One region of the Paenibacillus sp. 01T442 genome, then DNA from elsewhere that is predicted to be linked to it. Evidence: riboswitches for the same ligand, from Rfam matches in the RefSeq annotation. Region 1 holds a riboswitch; each other region holds the start of a gene.
What was found. A riboswitch is a leader RNA that binds a small molecule or an ion and turns the genes downstream of it on or off. The one in region 1 is predicted to bind cyclic di-AMP.

Region 1 (4,773 bases):
TCCCCTAGCATGAACGTGGAAGCATCCGCCGAATCGGCATGTGTAAGAAAGAGCAGCGCTACCTTATCATCCCCAACCACAAATCCAACCTGTTCCTTCACCTGAAATTTCTCAAGAATTTTGCCATGATGTGATCTCACGATATGATGGAACCGCCAAATGCCATCTTCCTGAATGATAAAATAAAGCACACGATTGCGATGCGCATTGCTAAACTCCCGCGTCACACCGATCATACATACCTTCTCACCAACACGTAAATATTCATCAATCACATAAGATTTCAGTCGTAACCGGTTCACATTCTTGCTCTGAATATAAGTTTCCATCTCATCTATGGAGCGCTGATCCCTCGGATCTTGTTTTGTTGCGTAAAATACTTCTTTAATGAACGTATCTGTTTGGAATTGCCTAGCCCCTTTGAAATGGTTATACGAATGAAAAAATTGCTTAATCACGACCCGAATGTCTTCTGGTATGGCAGGACCTGTTTCCACGTTATACATGCGATCTGTTCGACCCGACAATTTAATTTTATGAAACAAGCTTTTCCAGACACTGACTTGCATGCCGCACGCGCCACCTACTTTCTTCCAACCATTGTTTCATTATAGGCTATAATTCTCAAAAATTCGATAAAAATCGCACAAATTCGCGCAAAAAAAAGAGCATCTGCCGCTTTGCTTTCCATATAGAAAGTCATAGCGAACATACGCTCTTATACCAGTACTTATACTTGATTTTGCAGCTATTTTATAACACGCGTTTGGCACCTACATATCTGGAGCCCCAATAGGAGCTAGCGAGACTATCAACCGTTACACCAACGGATGTTGTCGAGGAAATGAATTGATTATTTCCGATGTAAATGCCTACATGGTTGACGATACCAGAAGCAAAGAAGACGAGGTCTCCCGCTTTCAAATCCGTCACTCTTGCCCCCGCATTATCGTACATTTGCACGGAGGTGCGTGGCAGCTCGATACCTTTGGCCTCGTATACATAACGAACGAATCCAGAGCAATCGAAGCCCTTAGGTGTAGTTCCTCCCCATCGGTACGGTGTCCCTTTGAACGTCGTTGCAGCTTGAATAATTTGAGCTGCAATGGATGACTGAACGACCTTGGCCACTGGGGCTGCTAGAGCTACTGGTGGCGGTGCAATCCAGGCTGGCTTATGAGTCTTGCCGTCCTCTTCCACGATGGCAATTTTATTCGCATCGTTCCACGCAATCGCAGATCCAAACGTCTCTGTAACAAAGCGTAGAGGGACATAGGTACTCCCTTTAACCAAAGTTGGACTGCTCTCTAATTCAACTAACTTACTGTTCACGATCGCTTGCTCTTCGTCCGTTGTGAGTTGAATCGCCTGTTCTTTGTTCTTAAGCGTGACGACGACTTCATCGCCTTGCTTCGCCCATCCCACTTGATAACCTAATTTCTCCGACAACACACGTAGTGGCACCTGAAGTGTACCTTCCGTATCAATAAACGGCTGTACTTCCGGGAACTGCACCAAGTCATCATTGACTTGAACCTTCACCGAAGAGGTGTCTGGGGCAGCAGCATGCGTGGATGGAGCGGCGAACAGGAAAAAGGCTGCGCCTACAAGAGCGCATGAACAAATAAAGCTTTTGGTAAAAAGTTTCAAAACGTTGTGCCTCCTTGAAGCCTCCGAGGTTAGTTGACGGGTTCGGGAAGAGGTTTTCCCTAGCGCACCCCATTAGCCTATGGCTAACTGAGCATTCATTCACCCCAAGTAAAGAAGTCCCCCGTACCAGAGCTTTCGATGCTCCGAGATTCGGCATTTTTTGTCTATATTAGACTAGCATAGTTCGTTTTAGGATGACAACTTTTGCGAGATGGTAAGTGTTTCCTTTGCTATGTAAAGTACAAAAAAACAGCCACTCTTTTCAGAGCAGCTGCTTATACACCTCGGTAAATAGAATATGCTTACAGGGATTAAATTCATTTTCTGTCATCGGACTAGGATAACTCATGATGTTGAGAGGCAATTTCAGTTGACCTTCTCTGAGTGGTGGCTGTGCATAAGGAAATAGGTTCAAATGGAAGCCGCAGCGCTTATAGAATTCAATTCTCCGCGTAGCATCTGAGGCAGTCGGAGGCTCGACTTCAAGTACGATAGGGGTACTTGCACGGCTCATATACGTCGTCAGCATTTGCTTGCCAATCCCACCGCCTCTTATGGCAGCGTTGACGGCGATATGTTCCACAAATCGAAACGTACTAAAGTTCCAACTGGCCAAGAAGCCAAGTAGTTGCCCTTGAGCATCTCTCTCGACATCGATGCTGTAATTAGGATGAGATAACAGTGCTCGCTGACCTTCATACGTCCTTATTTCCGTTACAGGAAAAGCGGCTTCCATCAGCTCGAATACCTCTTCAAATGAATCCACTTTTTCCATTTGTCAGCACCTCCCTTCAAGTTAGTAATAGGTTATCCAAGTGTGAAGCCTCTTACTTCAGACCTTACCATTTTGAGAAAAAGGCATGTGCCGCTGCATGAGAGCCAGGAGGTGTCGCGTGCCCCATGAAGGGGTACACTTCAATCGATTTGTGTGCTGATTCGATTCGGTTATACGCAGCGAAAATCGCTTCTGGCAAGCAGCACGTATCCTTCAATCCTACCGTAACGTGAACAGGCTGCTCAATTCGATCGCCCAAATTCACGATATCGAAATAGGAAACTGTTCGCAGTACATCTGGCAGATATTCTGGGAACCGGGTAACGAATTCCGCTGCCTCACTAAGTGAGCTGACCGATTGCAACAAGCCCAAATCCATGTGGCATAGATTCGGTACATGGGCAACGGTTGACCGAATACGCTTCTCAAGCGCGGTTACGAGTAGGGCAAGCCCTCCGCCCTGGCTTCCGCCGTATACGAATACCCGCTCACTGTCGATTTCTGGTTGCTCTAACGCGCAGTGTACAGCACGCAAGGAATCGATCGCAACTGCACGATAGTAGCTCGTCTCCGCGTCGAGAATCCCCTGTGTAATCCAGCCCCTCGTCATGCCAGTCTCCTGTGGCAGCAGGTTACCGCTTTCGCCGCCTTGCCCGCGTACATCAACCGCAAGTACCGCATACCCCATAAGCAACCAAGCAGCATGATCCTCGGGTCTTCCCTTGGAGCCCGTATAGCCTGGGAATGTAACAATACAAGGTACCTTCTTAGACTTGCTCTCAGCATTAGGCAGTAACAACCAAGCATGAATCGGTGTTTCCGCAGCACCCTGCAAGACGATCTTATTCACTTCCGCTTGTATAAAAGGTGATGCTACCGGCTCTCTTGTATAGGATGCATCTTGCGTAGCTTCCGTATATGCACGCTCCCAGAATGCAGCCAGATCAGCAGGCGCCGTTAACTGCGATTGATACTGGTGTAACCCCTGAATACGATTTTCAATAGCGTTCATTTCGGTAAGTCCCCTTTGCATGTTTTTCCCATTTTAACCTAGATACACGTGTATGACTATTGGAAAATATGAATATGAAACGGAACATCGATGCTCTATGTCGATGAATCTGTCGGTTCTTCTGCGAACGCAAGAAGACTCCCGATTCGTGTTTAGATGTATAAACTACAGCTAATTTACTCGAATCTGACGTATTTTCGTGATTACATGGAGAAAGTACATTTAATTTATATGAAATTTGAAGAATCGACCAAATCGAAGGAATTTAACTACAGGAATACAGTTAAACTTTCGAATTCGAGAAATACGCTTCAAATAGATGGAGAAAATCCAGTTAAATTGCGGGAAGTAGGTTTATTACTCATCGAGCCCTAAAGGGTTCAATTCCCTAATAATGAAGAAAAAGACCACCCGAAGGTGGTCTCTTTCTTCTGTAAGCGGGCGGCGGGAATCGAACCCGCGCGATCAGCTTGGAAGGCTGAAGTTCTACCATTAAACTACGCCCGCATATAAAAAATCTAAAATGGTCGGGACGACACGATTTGAACATGCGACCCCCTGCTCCCAAAGCAGGTGCTCTACCAAGCTGAGCTACGTCCCGTAGTGAATATAAAGTGTAAATGGCGCGCCCTGAGAGATTCGAACTCCCGACCTTTTGATTCGTAGTCAAATACTCTATCCAGCTGAGCTAAGGGCGCAAATATTGGAGCGGAAGACGGGGATCGAACCCGCGACCCTCGCCTTGGCAAGGCGATGCTCTACCGCTGAGCCACTTCCGCACGGTGTAATTTCTCTTTCGCTCATCAAGTGATTCTCTGAGGCGACAAGGAATAATATATCAGGTATTCAAAACAAATGCAACTATTTTTTATTATTTTATGAAAACGCCCCCAAATGGCAGCACTTCCCGTGCTATGCGGCGCAGTAAGCTATCCGATTTCATATGCTCGTCCAACTTGGGATCTGGCTTACAAGGCTGCATAAGCACATGCCCATGCCCCGTAATCTCCCAGTGATAATTCATATGCTGACTTGCCAGAGTGTTGCCGTATACACAGAGGCGCAGCTTAGCTTGCCGCGGATAGGCAACAAGGCAACTCACATCAACATACAAAGGCTCCACAGCATCCAGGGCCATGTGATGTATAGGGCCAGCTGTTAGCAAACCTAGACTGCCGGGACCGTGAAACTGCATTTTAACTAAATCTTGCGTGATCAACGTGTTCTTCACACTCTGTAGATGCGTTGTAAAGGTCACACCTTCCGTATAGAACAGCACATGTCGAAATTCAAACAATAGATCATCTTCGGCTTCCAAAGGCACGACAGCCAAACT
Region 2 (4,773 bases), on a different contig from region 1:
CCGCTAGCTCGAACCCTAAATCATGCGCAACTGATACCGCGACCTCATCGTAAAATGCCGTACCCGATCGAAAAAATAGGGGCCTTTTCCCTGTCAGCTTCTCTATCTGATCCGCATTGTCATTCATTTCATGAATGACTTCTTTGACGCTCTTCGTTCCCGCAATTCCATAAGCCAGCTTGCCGTTCACAGATAAGGGGCGGTGTTCAGTGCCATGATTTTCGATCTCAAACAGAGGGTTCGATGCCAAATCTTGAAAGGTTGACGGATTCGCAGCAATCCATCTTGCATTGATGAATAACGTAGCTGGAATCTGCTCCTGAATCAAATACTGGATCAACTTCTCATCATAGCCACTGCCTTCCTTCCCGCCGCAGGCATCAAAGGTAAGAGCAATCACTTTGTCCTTCGTATGTAAGCGTGTTTTCACACCAGGGACACGCTCCCCCCACTTCGTTGGTATCACAGAAGCATAACGAGCGATCAATGATTGTTCCACTGACGTGAAGGTTGGGACAGGAGGTGCGGCTGTTGGTGCAAGCGTTGGTGTTGGTGTTGGTGTTGGTGTTGATGTTGATGTTGGTGTTGATGTTGATGTTGGTGTTGATGTTGGTGTTGGTGTTGGTGTTGGTGTTGGTGTTGATGTTGGTGTTCCTATAGATGTAGATGTAGAATCAATCACCGTTTCCACTTCTGCAGCACGCTGCTCCACCTCACATCCTGCAAACGCTACCATCGCACTTATAAAGAAAAGGAGGCACATCGTGCGCCCCCTCATTTATGTTTCCGCCAGTCTAATTTACTTTTCTCCAGCTGATAGGCAAAATCGTTCTCAAGACGTTTCTCTTCCGCCTTGCGAGCAGCCTCTACCCTGGCTCTTTCTGCATCCTTCTTCGCTTGCTCTTCCGCTTTCATCGCGTCAGCCTGGGCTTTGAGCCCTTCCAGTATTTCCGGACGCAGCAGATCCTTCAGCGTTGCAGGTTTATCTTGCACGCTAGCCGCAGCTGGCGTAATCTTTGCTTTCTTTTTCACCATAATAAGGTCACCTCGTCTACAAGTTCTCCCTATTATTGTACACTTCTATTGATGTAAATGATACGGCACTGTTGCAACAACGATATCCTTATCGGCTTGAAGCTTCGAACGAATCCGCGCCGCAGATTGATTATGGAGCAGACGGTGCCACCATTTCTTCGGCATGAATTGCGGGAGAATAACCATGATCGACTGCTTCTCCGACATATGCGTGTCGATGCGATCAATGAATTCAGCCAGCGGCTTCAGAATCGTTCTGTAGCGTGATTTGAACACTACGAGTCGAACACCTGGATCCCAGATCTGCCACTTCTCCTGCATCGATTCTTCGTCCTCATCCGAGAAGGAGACATAGAACGCGATGACGTTAGGCGAGAGCGATTTGGCATAGTTCAGGGTCTGCTCTACCGCTTTGTGAATCCCAGCCACAGGTACGATAATGACCGGCTCTTTGGTACACACACGGTCTTGTGTGATATCAATCCGCAGCTGTTTGGCTACGTCGTCGTAATGGTGACTAATTTTCGTAATGAGCCAGAGGAGGATCGGTGTAATGATAATGACAATCCAAGCACCCTCGCTAAATTTGGTAACGGAGAAAATGATAAGAACCGCAAGGGAGACAATACCACCCAGGCCGTTAATGATCAACTTCCCGATCCAGCCAGATACCCGCTCTTTGAGCCATTTACGAACCAACCCCGTCTGAGCAAGTGTAAAAGATAAAAATACGCCAATCGCATAAAGCGGAATAAGTGCATCGGTTTTACCTTTAAAGCCAATCAATAACAGGCTGGCTAATACGCCTAGCGTAATAATGCCATAGTGATACGAAAGCCGATCCCCACGGAAGGAGAACATGCGCGGGAAGTTTTTGTCTTGGGCCATGATGGACGCCAAGATCGGGAAGCCATTGAAGCTTGTATTCGCAGCGAGCACCAAGATTAGCATTGTCGCGATTTGCGTCGCGTAGTACATCACACCTCGGCCAAAGGCTTGCTCCGTTACCATCGAAAGAACCGATGTATGACCGTTATGATCCGGTGCCACCCCATACCCTAAGGCAATCAGCGTTACACCACCGAACACGATGGCCAACAGACCGCCTAGTGAGAGGAGTGTTCGTTTGGCATTTTTGACAGATGGCGTTCTAAAATGCGGCACGGCATCGGAGATCGCTTCGATCCCCGTTACAGCTGAACAACCGGACGAGAACGCTTTGAGAAGTACGAACAAGGTTAATGAGTTCGTTGCTGCGCTTGGTGCGAATTCGATCGCATGTGTATTCATAGATCCTGTCAGTAAATCGAAAATACCTTTACCCACTAACAAAAGGATACAAAGAATAAAAAAGTACGTTGGAATCGCGAATACCGTTCCTGATTCGGAAGTACCTCGCAAGTTCAGCCAGACCATAATCCAAACCAGTAAGATGGTCAGCGGAACAATGTACGGTACAGCCGATGGAAATGCCGAGGTAATCGCCTGGACACCAGCCGATATCGAAACGGCTACGGTTAAGGTATAGTCGATTAGCAGAGAGACACCGGTAAGACGTCCCCACACCATGCCTAAATTTTCTTTCGTCACCATATAGGCGCCGCCGCCCATCGGGTACGCTTCGATCACTTGTCTATAGCTCAACACGAGCAGTAGAATCAAAGCAATAATCGAAACCGCAATCGGCAATGAGAAGGCAAAAGCTGCAACCCCCACTGTCGCGAGCTCTAACAGAATTTGCTCCGTCCCATACGATACGGATGATAAGGCATCTGACGACAAGATAGGGAGGGCTTTCCAGACAGGCATTTTCTCCGACTCAATCTCACTCGACTTTAGCGGCTTACCGAACACAATTTTTTTCAATGAATCACTTGTCATTTCGCCGTTGTTCCTCCAATTAAAGCCATATCAATACTATATTTTTGAAAAATGGACGCAAAAAAACACAAGGATCGACCTTGTGTTTTGAACACACGTTCTCCTTTCTCACGTTCGCTTACGAGGTTAGCTGCCGGGTTCGGGCCGCGAGAAATCTGCCCTAAAAGGTACTGAATCCGTACCGTTATTCACCCCATGTTACTCGTGGTTCCCCCGCTTTTCTTAAAAGAAAATTAAGCGAAATATTCAACTGTTCATGTACGTGTTGAATACTACTCTCTTCTACCAACATAGTAAAGGAGGGAAAAAACGTAAAAAGCACTCTCCGACCTCACGTTTCACCCGATAATTCGCTTACAATTACCTGATTCGTTGATTATCTTCCATTCTCGTAGGTAATCAGGGTATTTTAACTTATTAACAAGGTTTCAGTCCGTCAAAGTTACTGGTTCGTGCGAACATTCTGTTGGATGAACCGCTTCCTTTAAATAATCGTGTAATTCACCCAATCCACGCGAGTTCCGCCCATTTTGTCAAAAAACTGTTGTGCACGATGATTGTCAGGCGCGGTGATCCATGACATGAAGGCATAGCCGTTTTCCTTGGAGTAGATTTGGCACTTCTGGAACAAGTCTTCTTCTGCTGCGGTCCCCCGGTAAGACTCGAGAAGGAAGAGGTCATTCATGATCGTAATGGGATTTGCCTTCATCGTACTCCAAGAAAAATACAGGGTCGCAAAGCCTACGAGCTCTCCCTCTTGGTCGACAACAAACTGTATACCGCCTTGTTCCTGAAGCAAGTTACTAATCAGTCGATGAATATCAGTTCTTAACGGCTGTGGCTTCTTATAAAAGCCTACAATATAGACATACATCAACTCTGTTAATACCTCCAAATCTTCAATTTCCACTTTTCTTATCACGTGTCCCATCGTATTCCTCCATGTGTTTTATGAATGATAATACAATTATATGTATAAATATTCAACCCTTTACTGATTTAATACAGGCCAATTCATTGACACACCCTACCCGCCATGATAAACTGTCACAAAATATATTATAGTTTAGATCGGAAGGTGTACCATGTCAGACAACGCAACCTCTTCAGCTCAAGGAACAACACATGCTCAACCTGAGATGCCTGGCCGCTTACGAGAAACGCCTGTCTCATGGTTGCTCTGTTTTACGATTGTACTTGTCATCATGAACACGATGATGTTCAATCTGGCTCTGCCCAAAATTTCCGTACAATTCGAGCTCAGTCCTTCAACGGCATCGTGGATTGTTACGGGGTATTCAATCATTTTCGCCATCGCATCGATCACCTACAGCCGCTTGTCCGACTTCGTGCCTATTCGCAGGCTTTACGTCATTGCCCTGCTCTCGCTAGGCGGCGCCTCCATTCTAGGGTTGTTCACGGACAGCTTCGGACTGTTGCTGTTTACGCGGTTGATTCAAGCATCCGGCGCAGGTGCGATCCCTTCGCTTGGTATCGTACTCGTAACCCGCTACATTCCGTTGTCTCGTAGAGGCAGAGCCATGTCGCTCATCCTTTCCGCAGCTTCACTTGGCTTGGGACTAGGCCCCGTCGCAGGGGGATCCATCGTTCAGTATTTGGGCTGGCATTTCCTGTTCGTCATTACAGCGGTCACGCTGCTGCTTATTCCTATCTTTCTCATCCTGCTGCCAAAAGAAAAACCAGAAAGCGGCTCGTTCGATTTCATCGGTGCTCTGCTCCTCGGGATTGGGACGACGGGGTTGCTGCTCTTCCTTACGTCTAAGAGTCTGATCGCACTCCTAGCAGGCGTCATTGCGATTGCCCTATTCACTCTGCGCATTCGCCGAGCCTCACAAC
Region 3 (4,773 bases), on a different contig from region 1:
GCCATGAACGAGAACTTGACTCCCTGCTGCCAACTGGTAAAGGGCTCAATCAAATGACTTGAATTCAGAAAATACAGCATAGCTCCGAAAACGGCGAAGCTAAATAGGATGGCTTCCCCCATGCTGCGCCAGATCATGTTCGTTAATCGTCGTTTGTAGCCGTCCACTTGGTGAAGTACCCCCTTGAAATAAACGACTACACCGTCCTCTAAAAACGGTCTCGTTTATCTAAAATATAGCCCATGTATATATGAGACTATATTTTCTACTATTTAAAGAAAGTTACAATACTTTGACCTTTATATCTCCTACGATGAAAGAAAGTATGAGTTTCACCCGATGGTCACAATGCCCATAATTCTGCGATTGCCAAACGACTTTGTTCATCACACCTGACTCTTTTTCTTCCGCGATTTGAAGCTGACCCAGCATGACGGAAGCTGTGACGGAAACGCCGATATCGTCAGGCACCTTTATATCAATATCTCCTACAACACCTTGTAGGATAACTGTCGTTTCTTTTTGCTCGAGAATTGCCATGGAAAGATCCATATACGTTTCTCCCACCAAGTACCACGTCGAGGAATTCCGTTGAATCCATGGTTCTCGGCCTAGGCGAAGGCTATCAACAATCTTCTGCTTTTGGGTATACGTATCATCTTTATGAATCTGCTTGGATCGAATGAAAAATAAACCTAATGAAATCAACACAACCGAAATGACAATGGTAAGATGATCACCGAATAATATGACGGCACCAATCCCCATCAGCACATAGCCCTTGCGCTCTTTGCGTGAACGAACACGATGAATGCCCAGCAAAATAAGGATTACGGCCATAACGGGAAAAAAGCCTATGGTATGTTCCAGAAGCAAAAAAATACCGGCTCCAATCAGCAAAAGCGCTGTATTCCGGCTGCGGTTATTTTTCGTTTCCTCTCCCATCGATGCACCTCCTCTGGCTGCCATTTCTCTTTCGTTCATACGATTCCTAGCATACCATAAGAATKGACGACCTCCAAGATGCAAATCCTTATAGATCAAGGCTTTGCTTTCGTGGAGGTCACCGTCCATGACTATTTGCTGTCGTGCGGGTCTCGCTCACCGCGAGAACGCTGCTCCTGCTGCCACTCATGCTGCAGCTTGCTGCGCAGCGCGCGCAGTTCGTGTTGAAGGTTGCCACCGGCTTCCTTCAGCGTCTCCTTCGACAGGCGGCCCGCTACGCGTAGCCCCTGCAACGCCTCCCGGCCGAGCTCGCGGCCGGTGACCTCCAGCTCGCGCCATGTGTCGCGAGCCTCTTTGCCGTGCAGCCCGCCGCGCGGCTGCTCATCCTCGGCTGCGTGTCCCGCACGCAGCCCGCGCAGTTCCTCTGCGAGCGCCAGGCACAAGTCCTGGCTGCTCGCGTACTGCGCGCGGTAGTGCTCGCTCGCGGCTTCCTCGTTCAGCTTCTCTTGCAGGGCAAGCCGCGCTAGATCTTCTTCGCCAGCGCGCATCGCAAGCTCGGCCTGCTCACCGCGCAGCTTCGCCATCTCTTCCGCTCGCGCGATGTTACTGCGCAAGGCAATCGTTGCTTGCAGCGCTTCCTCATAGCGTTCCTCAAGCTGTGCGATCTGGCTACCGTCGTCAGAAGTGGCTGGATTCGTTTTGCCGATCGTCTCGTGCCAGACGGTTTCAGCCATTTTGCCAATACGGTCAAATATATTAGTAGGATCCATTTCCCGATTCTTATTATTATTCATGTACAATCGCCCCTCATCCATCATCATACTCTTATGGTAGCTCAATTTCTGAGGTTCTAAAACCGACTATCGACTGTTTTTGAACCTAGACCTAAGTCTAGTATAAATGGGCATAACCATATTTTGGTCGTTGCCCAAGCATGCCAGTGATGCTAAAATATTTGAAGCCGAGTCTAGTGCATATATGCAGGCACTGGTACGGGGGACGAAATACTTGGGGTGAATATTTGCTTCAGCTTGGAGCAGACTAGGGAGAACCTTCTTCCCGAACCCGTCAACTAACCTCGAAGGCTCAAGAAGGAGGATTACCAATTGAATAAGCTTACCAAAGGGTTAACTAGCCTAGCTGCCTCACTAGCAGTATTGGCTGGAGGCTTTCTTTCCCCATTTACAGCTCAAGCAGCTGAAATGGCCGTGAAAGTGCAAGTCAATGATGAACTGATCCATTTTCCTGATGCACAGCCATTTCTGGATGGCAACCACACCACCCAAGTCCCGCTTCGATTTGTAACGGAGAAGCTCGGATATACGGTCAACTGGCAGAAAGATGGCAATCAGATTAAGGTAACACTAAATAACGACAATCATACGATTACCTTKGTTTCAGGGCAAAAAGAAGCTAACGTTGATGATGCAACGGTCATCTTAGACGGAGCTTCTCAGTATCAAAATGGACGTGTATATGTACCTCTTCGCTTCCTTTCCACAACCGCAGGCGTACCTGTACAGTGGGATGCAAGCAGTAATCTAGCTATCTTAAGTAAAGATGGAGAGCAACATGCACCTGATTATCAAGTATTCGAATCTACAGCTTATTCGGCAGATCCTTCTGAAAATGGCGGGTATGGAGCCATTGATTACATGGGCAACCCACTAGCAATTGGCACAGTTGCTGTTGATCCTTCCGTCATTCCACTTGGCACGAAGCTTTATATTGAAGGCTATTCGTTTAGCGGGCTTCCTAAAGGCGGCATGTACGTCTACGCAACAGATACGGGCGGATCCATTAAAGGAAATCGCATGGACATCTTTATTCCAGGCTCAAGGAAATCATTACAAAGCTTTGGCTTCCAGAAGATTAAAGTGTATCAAATTCCCAATTAAATGCATGGAGAGAGCTGCCCTAAGAGTCATACAAGGGCAGCTCTTTTTGTAGTTGAATGTTCCACTCAATAAGGGCATATGTCCAATCAACAGGGTTCCCACCCACATATGTTATATAGTGTTTAACCCACATTCAAAACCGGAGGGGATACTATGTCAGCTGCAGTTGGTTGTGGAACGCCAGGATACGGAAGTTCCGCAGGTTTAGTTCTTGTACTTTATGTACTGTTGGTCATCATTCTTGCTACTTTCTACTAGGACCATCTTCCGCCTGCGAAAATAAACCCAGCTGCTGAAGCTTCTCATTACGAGGCTTCAGCAGCCGGGCTTTTTCATTTGAATTCGATGCCACTCGTTCGCTGCTTCAAGATTTCTTCCAGCATTCCCCCAATATACGCCCCCGCTTCCATGGCAGGTGTTCCACCGCGATGAATGTTCGAAATAACCATCCGATCCGAATCCGTTCCCCCCGTTCTTGGCTTATAACACATGTACGCACTTAACGACTCAGCAGTCACAAGACCGGGTCTCTCACCGATAAGCAGCACAAGACATTCCGGATTTAACAAATCTCCGATGGCATCCATACAGCCTACCCGTCCGCGATTCACATAGATTGTCGTTCCCGCTGTTAAGCCTCGCAATCGCAAGGAATCCAGCAAGGCAGGATACAGGTCACGCATATTCGCTTCGATGCTATTTGCACTTAACCCATCGGATACTACGATTTGCACTTGTGGCCTAAGCTGACATTTCGCTAATAGCTCCTGTTTGCTTTCGGGCTTCAATACTCTCCCTAGATGAGGACGCTTCAAATACATATTCTTCGTTTCTGCACAAGAATCGACGATGAGCCACCTCATTTCTGCTAAGAGAGCAGAACTCACCTCATTGTGCACAGCATCCACGCTGCTAGCATGATCCCATCGAAAAGTCAGTAACTCACTCGTTAATGGACGTGTACCTGATCTAGAAACGCCAATGCGTGCCGGAGTTAGTGCTTTCATCCGAGCGAATTCATCCACGCTTTCCACCTCCTCGCCAGAATAGCCTAGAATCACCTGCTAGCGGACTTAGCGTACCGTTCAACCATAGGCCTATGTCTTGCAGCCAATCTCGAAATTCTGGTGCTGGCGCGCGCCCAAACAACTCGCGTAAAGTCGCAATATCGTGGTAGCTGAGTGATTGGTAATTGAGCATGCAGTCATCCGCCATAGGTACGCCAATCAGGAAGTTCACATGAGCAGAAGCCAGCATGACCGCTAAGGAATCCATATCATTTTGATCAGCATTCATATGATTGGTATAGCACACATCAACCCCCATCGGGAGACCATGCATTTTGCCCATAAAATGATCCTCAAGGCCTGCACGTATAACTTGCTTGCTATTGTACAAATACTCTGGACCGATAAAACCTACCACCGTATTAACCAAAAAAGGCTTGTAGATTCTAGCTAATCCGTAGCATCTCGCTTCCAACGTCACTTGGTCTATGCCATGATGCGCTTCCGAAGATAGCTCCGAACCCTGCCCCGTTTCAAAATACCACCGATTCGGCCCCGCCGCACTGCCCATTCTATGAATCAAGGCATCCGCTTCATCCAGAAGCGCCTTATGAATGCCAAACGCGCGATTGCCTTTCTCCGTACCGGCCAAGCTCTGGAATATAAGATCAGCCCTGGCCCCCTGCTTGATCGCTTCCATCTGTGTCGTCACATGAGCTAAGACACAGTTCTGCGTCGGGATACGCCACGTCTCCATGACTTCCTTCGCCGCTTCTAGCAGCGCTTTGGTCGTCTGTGGATGGTCCGTTACGGGATTGATCCCAATAACCGCATCCCCAATCCCATAGCTCAGTGCCTCGTATAGCGAAGCTTTCATCCCTTCCAAGGAATCGGTCGGATGATTGGGCTGTGCTCGGCTGCTC
Region 4 (4,773 bases), on a different contig from region 1:
TGAATCATAAATGTGTTCTATTCCAAAAAGTTCTATATGGTCAAGGGTGGAATATTGCATGGACTGTTGTATCATTTATGCAACCATACATATTCCGTTATGACTCTCTTCCCATTAATAGCTCGTCAATTTTCTTCATACGACTCTGTTCTCTACTTCTCATCGTCCTTTCCTCCTGCCTTAGGGAAACGATTAAGGAAACACACATCCCGATAATGATGATCGCAAATGGAAGAGCTGCTACAATGGATGCTGTCTGTAAACCACTTAAGCCACCGCTAATTAGAAGAACTATAGCAATAGATGACTGAAGAACTCCCCACACAATTTTCACTTTATTCGACGGGTTTGGATTACCTTTGGTTGAGAGCATGCCCAAAACAAAAGTGGCTGAGTCAGCAGATGTAACAAAAAACGTAATAATCAATAAGGTGGCAATAAAAGCAATAATCCCCCCCATAGGCAGCTGCTCTAGTGTTAAAAATAAAGCAGATGTAACATCCTTTTCAGCCGCGGCCGCAATCGGATAATGATCAAACAACTCTAAGTGCAACCCTGTTCCTCCGAATACAGAAAACCAAACGAAGCTAAATAAACTTGGGATCAAGAGAACACCTAATACAAACTCCTTGATTGTTCTGCCTTTGGAAACACGTGCAATAAAAGTACCGACAAAAGGACCCCAAGCTATCCACCATGCCCAATAAAATAACGTCCAGACACCAACCCAGGTTCCCTGTGTAAACGGAGTCATTCGTAGGCTCATGTACACAATATTTTGCAAATATCCCCCTAAAGTAGAAGTAAATAAATCCAGAATGAAGGAGGTAGGGCCAACTACAAATACGAAAGTCATTAGCAAGACGGCTATAATTAAATTGGTATTGCTCAATATTCGGATCCCTTTGTCCAAGCCTGTCGTGGCCGAGAGCAAGAATAAAACCGTAACCACTGCAATAATGACCACTTGAACAAATGGACTTATTGAAATACCGAACATATGATTTAATCCGCCATTAATCTGAAGTGCACCTAAACCAAGCGAGGTGGCAACACCAAATACAGTAGCAATGATGGCAAGTGTATCTATCACACCTCCAACCCATCCCTCTGATATCTTGCCAAGAATGGGTGAAAAGACGGCGCTAATTAGCCCCCTCTTACCTTTCCGGAATTGAAAGTAAGCTAAGGCTAGCGAAATGATGGTGTAGATTGCCCATGGATGAACTCCCCAATGGAAAAAGGAATAACGCATGGCTAGTCGTGCAGCTTCTATGGATGCTACAGAAGCTCCTTCAGGAGGGGATAAAAAATGGGATAATGGCTCAGACACCCCCCAAAAAACAAGCCCAATCCCCATTCCAGCACTAAACAACATAGCGAACCAAGATGCTGTTGAATATTCAGGCTCATCTTCATCTTTTCCCAGTTTAATCCTTCCGTACTTACTAAACGCAAGATAGAAAGCAAAGAGTAAGATACCAAACGTTGAAATTAAGAAAAACCATCCAAAATTATTAATCGAAAAGTCGAAGAGTGAAGTCGCGGAATCAGCCAGCTTATTAGGGGCAAGAGCTCCCCATAAAACAAAAGCCAAAATAATAACAATTGAAATATACAAAACCATTTTTATAACCATCCCTATATACTATTTTATATTAATCATTACCTAATTAGGAAATATAATGCATTAAAATGCCATTTCATCTGATCCGAAACAAAATATAGCCCATCAAACCACAGCTTTAAACACATAGTTGTGGTTTGATGAGCTCTTACTTTTTACTCTCTTCTATTTAAACTCTACAAGTTTCCATAAACAACTTAGGAAATGTATCGACCTACCTTTAAGGCAAAAGAGATGATACCTCATTGTTCGTGTTTATGTACGTAAATTGGTTAGCACCCAGGCCTCTATATGCACTCCTTGACTTATCCCCTTTTGTTACAACGTGTATCGACTCAGAGCCCCACTCTTTACAAATTTGAATATACCTGCTGCATAGATTAAAACTAATTTCAAATAAATAAACTTTACTTATTTGGATATCAGGGAGCACCCAAGTCGCGGCATCTTCGGTGTCAACCATAATAATCGAATCCACACCCATAGCTTCCAGCTTTTTCTTTCCATACTTATTGTTCGTGAGTGCATAATATTGAATGCCTTTTGAACGTAATAGATGAATGAAATCTTTTCCCGCTCGGTTCGGAGCATTGACCAGTACATACTCAGATGAATTGGATTCTTCCTTGTTTTTCATTTTACTTTTCCCCCTTTGAGAGGCAACGAAAATTAGCCTTTAAGCCACACTCCTCCTCGTTACCTCTACACAATTACGCTTACGAAGTTAGCTGTCGGATTCGGACCTGAGAATAGCCCTACTCAATACATCTGAGATTCACCCCAACTGTGCATGCTGCCATACACCTGCTTACTTGGTTCCCCCGCTCTTGCCTCGTGCAAGACTCAGCGCTTACCCATGCCTGCTTATTTCCGAATCATTTTCAACCAGAAGCCACCATGCAAGCTCTTTGGTTCAAGCGTAATAATAAACGCTTTCGAATCCACGTTGCGAATGCAGGCGTATAAAAACTTTTCATTTTTTCTTCGTGCCAATACTTCCAAAACCAATCGTTCTCTTCTATCATGCTAATCGCAGCGGCTGTATATTTCTCCCCTTTTAAAGTCAGGATCATACGGAGTGTGAAACAAGAAACATACACGATTTGAATGCCTAGAATGCTGCTTAATATTGCTAACACACCGCTTCACCTCTTTGATTACCGATGAGGACCTCACTAGGAAGATCCTTAAACATCATGTCATGATAAGCGTTCAGCGATAAAATCTGGTCTAGGTCCCTTACCTGAGTAAGGAGCATTGAGTTTATTCAGCATACTATTATATACAATGAAAACATTGCTGCGCGGATCTGGGGTAATATTACTATTTGAACCGTGCATTAAATTACAATCGAATAGGAGGATGGAGCCAGCTTTACCCGTAGGTGCAACAATACCGCCTTGTTTGGCAAGCTGTTTTAGACTCTCTTGGTCAGGAACCCCATATTCTTGACGGCGAAGCGAGGATTTATAATTCTCATCCGGCGTTTCCCCGACACAGGAAACAAACGTACGATGTGAGCCAGGTATAACCATAAGGGGACCGTTATTGGCATGATTATCTTCTAACGCAATTGAACAGCTAAGCGCTCGCATTCTCGGCATCCCATCTTCCACATGCCAAGTTTCAAAATCCGAATGCCAATAAAACTCTTTACCTGTAAATCCTTGTTTAAAATTAATTCTGGATTGATGGATATAGGTTTGGCTACCCAGAATTTGATTAACGATATCTTGTATACGTGGATCCGAAGCCATTTGTTTGAACACTTCGTCATCCCGATGCACAGCGAATATAGATCTAATTTCATCATTCCCTGGTTCTCTGATCACTTCAGGCTTCTGCACTTCTTTGCTTTGCTCCCAAAGTCTTGCTAGCTCTTGCTTCCAGAATTGAACCTGTTCCTCGGTAAAAAAGGATTCCAAAAACAAATAACCATTTTCCTCGTAAAATGTAAGCTGGTCCTTACTAATTTCTGTCTGATTAATTGTAGGGTTATAAACCACCAGATCCTGCCGCTCCAGTAGCTTTGGCTCCTGATAGATTCTTGATGGATAGCTGTCTTGCATGCTCGATCGATTCACCGTAATTTGCCCCTTGGATGTTAACATGGATTGCCACTCTCCTTATTAGATTGGGTCTAACGGGTATGTCCCTTCAGCATCATGAACTTCTCGGCCTGTTGTAGGCGGATTAAACACACAAATCATACGCATATCCGTTCTACCGCGCAGCAGATGTTTCTCATGACCGTTTAAGACATAGAGGGTTCCTGCGGAAATGGGATAAATCTCTTTGCTTTCGAGGACTTCAATCTCACCGTCTCCTTGAATACAGTACACGGCTTCAACATGATGTTTGTACCATATCTCTGTTTCAGTACCGGCTTTAATCGTCGTATCGTGCAAAGAGAAGCCTACCTGGTCACTTTTCACAAGCAATCGTGTACTATACCAAGTTTCTGTATCTACATGGAATTCAGTGCCGACTCTTTCGGCTAATTGTCTTACAATCATGTCCTGCTCCTCCTATGCCTGTTTACTTGTCAACTTTAATTCTGCAGCAATTTCTTCCATACTTTCTCGTAAAATGTCCAATCCTTGGACTAAGCCTGCTTCATCAATGATTAACGGCGGCATAATTTTGGCAACCTCACTGTCGGTTCCAGAGGTTTCCATGATCAGTCCCTTCGAGAAGGCACGTTCGGATATTCTCTCTGCTACGCCACTAATTTCGAAGACAATACCTTGCATAAGTCCTCTTCCTCTGACCTTCCCTTTTAATTGTGGGTAAGAGGCTACCATTTCTTGCAGACGGATATTCAGCAGCTTGCCTTTCTCCATAATACTCGTCGAGAATTGCTCATTCTCCCAATACCGAAGCGCTTCCGAGGCTGTAATGAAGGCCAAATTGTTGCCTCGGAAAGTACCGTTATGTTCACCAGGTTCCCAAATATCCAGTTCAGGTCGAATCAGTGTCAACGCCATTGGCAAACCATAACCACCGATGGACTTGGACAGACAGATAATATCCGGTTTAATTCCTGCCTCTTCGAAGCTGAAGAAAGTTCCCGTTCTTCCACAACCCATCTGTACATCATCGACGATGAGTAGAATACCTTGCTCTTTACATAACGTATCAAGACT

Region 2: linked by a shared signal. The riboswitch ahead of AC1DLM_RS06195 (APC family permease) and the one ahead of AC1DLM_RS00105 (C40 family peptidase) in region 1 are both predicted to bind cyclic di-AMP.
Region 3: linked by a shared signal. The riboswitch ahead of AC1DLM_RS14810 (stalk domain-containing protein) and the one ahead of AC1DLM_RS00105 (C40 family peptidase) in region 1 are both predicted to bind cyclic di-AMP.
Region 4: linked by a shared signal. The riboswitch ahead of AC1DLM_RS13480 (hypothetical protein) and the one ahead of AC1DLM_RS00105 (C40 family peptidase) in region 1 are both predicted to bind cyclic di-AMP.

What each region holds. Positions count from the first base shown of each region.
Region 1 is NZ_JBFTPF010000001.1:3,667-8,439, reverse strand. Features, by position in the region: gene AC1DLM_RS00110 (hypothetical protein) at 1-569, opposite strand, end outside; gene AC1DLM_RS00105 (C40 family peptidase) at 754-1,650, opposite strand; cyclic di-AMP (ydaO/yuaA leader) riboswitch at 1,654-1,816, opposite strand; gene AC1DLM_RS00100 (GNAT family N-acetyltransferase) at 1,913-2,425, opposite strand; gene AC1DLM_RS00095 (acetylxylan esterase) at 2,490-3,437, opposite strand; tRNA gene AC1DLM_RS00090 (tRNA-Gly) at 3,874-3,944, opposite strand; tRNA gene AC1DLM_RS00085 (tRNA-Pro) at 3,962-4,038, opposite strand; tRNA gene AC1DLM_RS00080 (tRNA-Arg) at 4,059-4,135, opposite strand; tRNA gene AC1DLM_RS00075 (tRNA-Gly) at 4,142-4,216, opposite strand; gene AC1DLM_RS00070 (AIM24 family protein) at 4,309-4,773, opposite strand, start outside.
Region 2 is NZ_JBFTPF010000004.1:150,651-155,423, reverse strand. Features, by position in the region: gene AC1DLM_RS06205 (polysaccharide deacetylase family protein) at 1-763, opposite strand, end outside; gene AC1DLM_RS06200 (YqkE family protein) at 775-1,035, opposite strand; gene AC1DLM_RS06195 (APC family permease) at 1,081-2,916, opposite strand; cyclic di-AMP (ydaO/yuaA leader) riboswitch at 3,017-3,166, opposite strand; gene AC1DLM_RS06190 (N-acetyltransferase family protein) at 3,401-3,847, opposite strand; gene AC1DLM_RS06185 (MFS transporter) at 4,002-4,773, shown strand, end outside.
Region 3 is NZ_JBFTPF010000014.1:251,428-256,200, forward strand. Features, by position in the region: gene AC1DLM_RS14795 (sensor histidine kinase) at 1-167, opposite strand, end outside; gene liaF (cell wall-active antibiotics response protein LiaF) at 283-945, opposite strand; gene AC1DLM_RS14805 (PspA/IM30 family protein) at 1,077-1,739, opposite strand; cyclic di-AMP (ydaO/yuaA leader) riboswitch at 1,895-2,047, shown strand; gene AC1DLM_RS14810 (stalk domain-containing protein) at 2,052-2,843, shown strand; gene AC1DLM_RS14815 (YjcZ family sporulation protein) at 2,997-3,101, shown strand; gene eutC (ethanolamine ammonia-lyase subunit EutC) at 3,176-3,868, opposite strand; gene AC1DLM_RS14825 (ethanolamine ammonia-lyase subunit EutB) at 3,861-4,773, opposite strand, start outside.
Region 4 is NZ_JBFTPF010000013.1:95,020-99,792, reverse strand. Features, by position in the region: gene AC1DLM_RS13485 (glycine betaine uptake BCCT transporter) at 98-1,627, opposite strand; gene AC1DLM_RS13480 (hypothetical protein) at 1,848-2,264, opposite strand; cyclic di-AMP (ydaO/yuaA leader) riboswitch at 2,326-2,486, opposite strand; partial or broken gene AC1DLM_RS13475 (DUF2179 domain-containing protein) at 2,492-2,766, opposite strand; gene thpD (ectoine hydroxylase) at 2,827-3,738, opposite strand; gene AC1DLM_RS13465 (ectoine synthase) at 3,757-4,143, opposite strand; gene ectB (diaminobutyrate--2-oxoglutarate transaminase) at 4,156-4,773, opposite strand, start outside.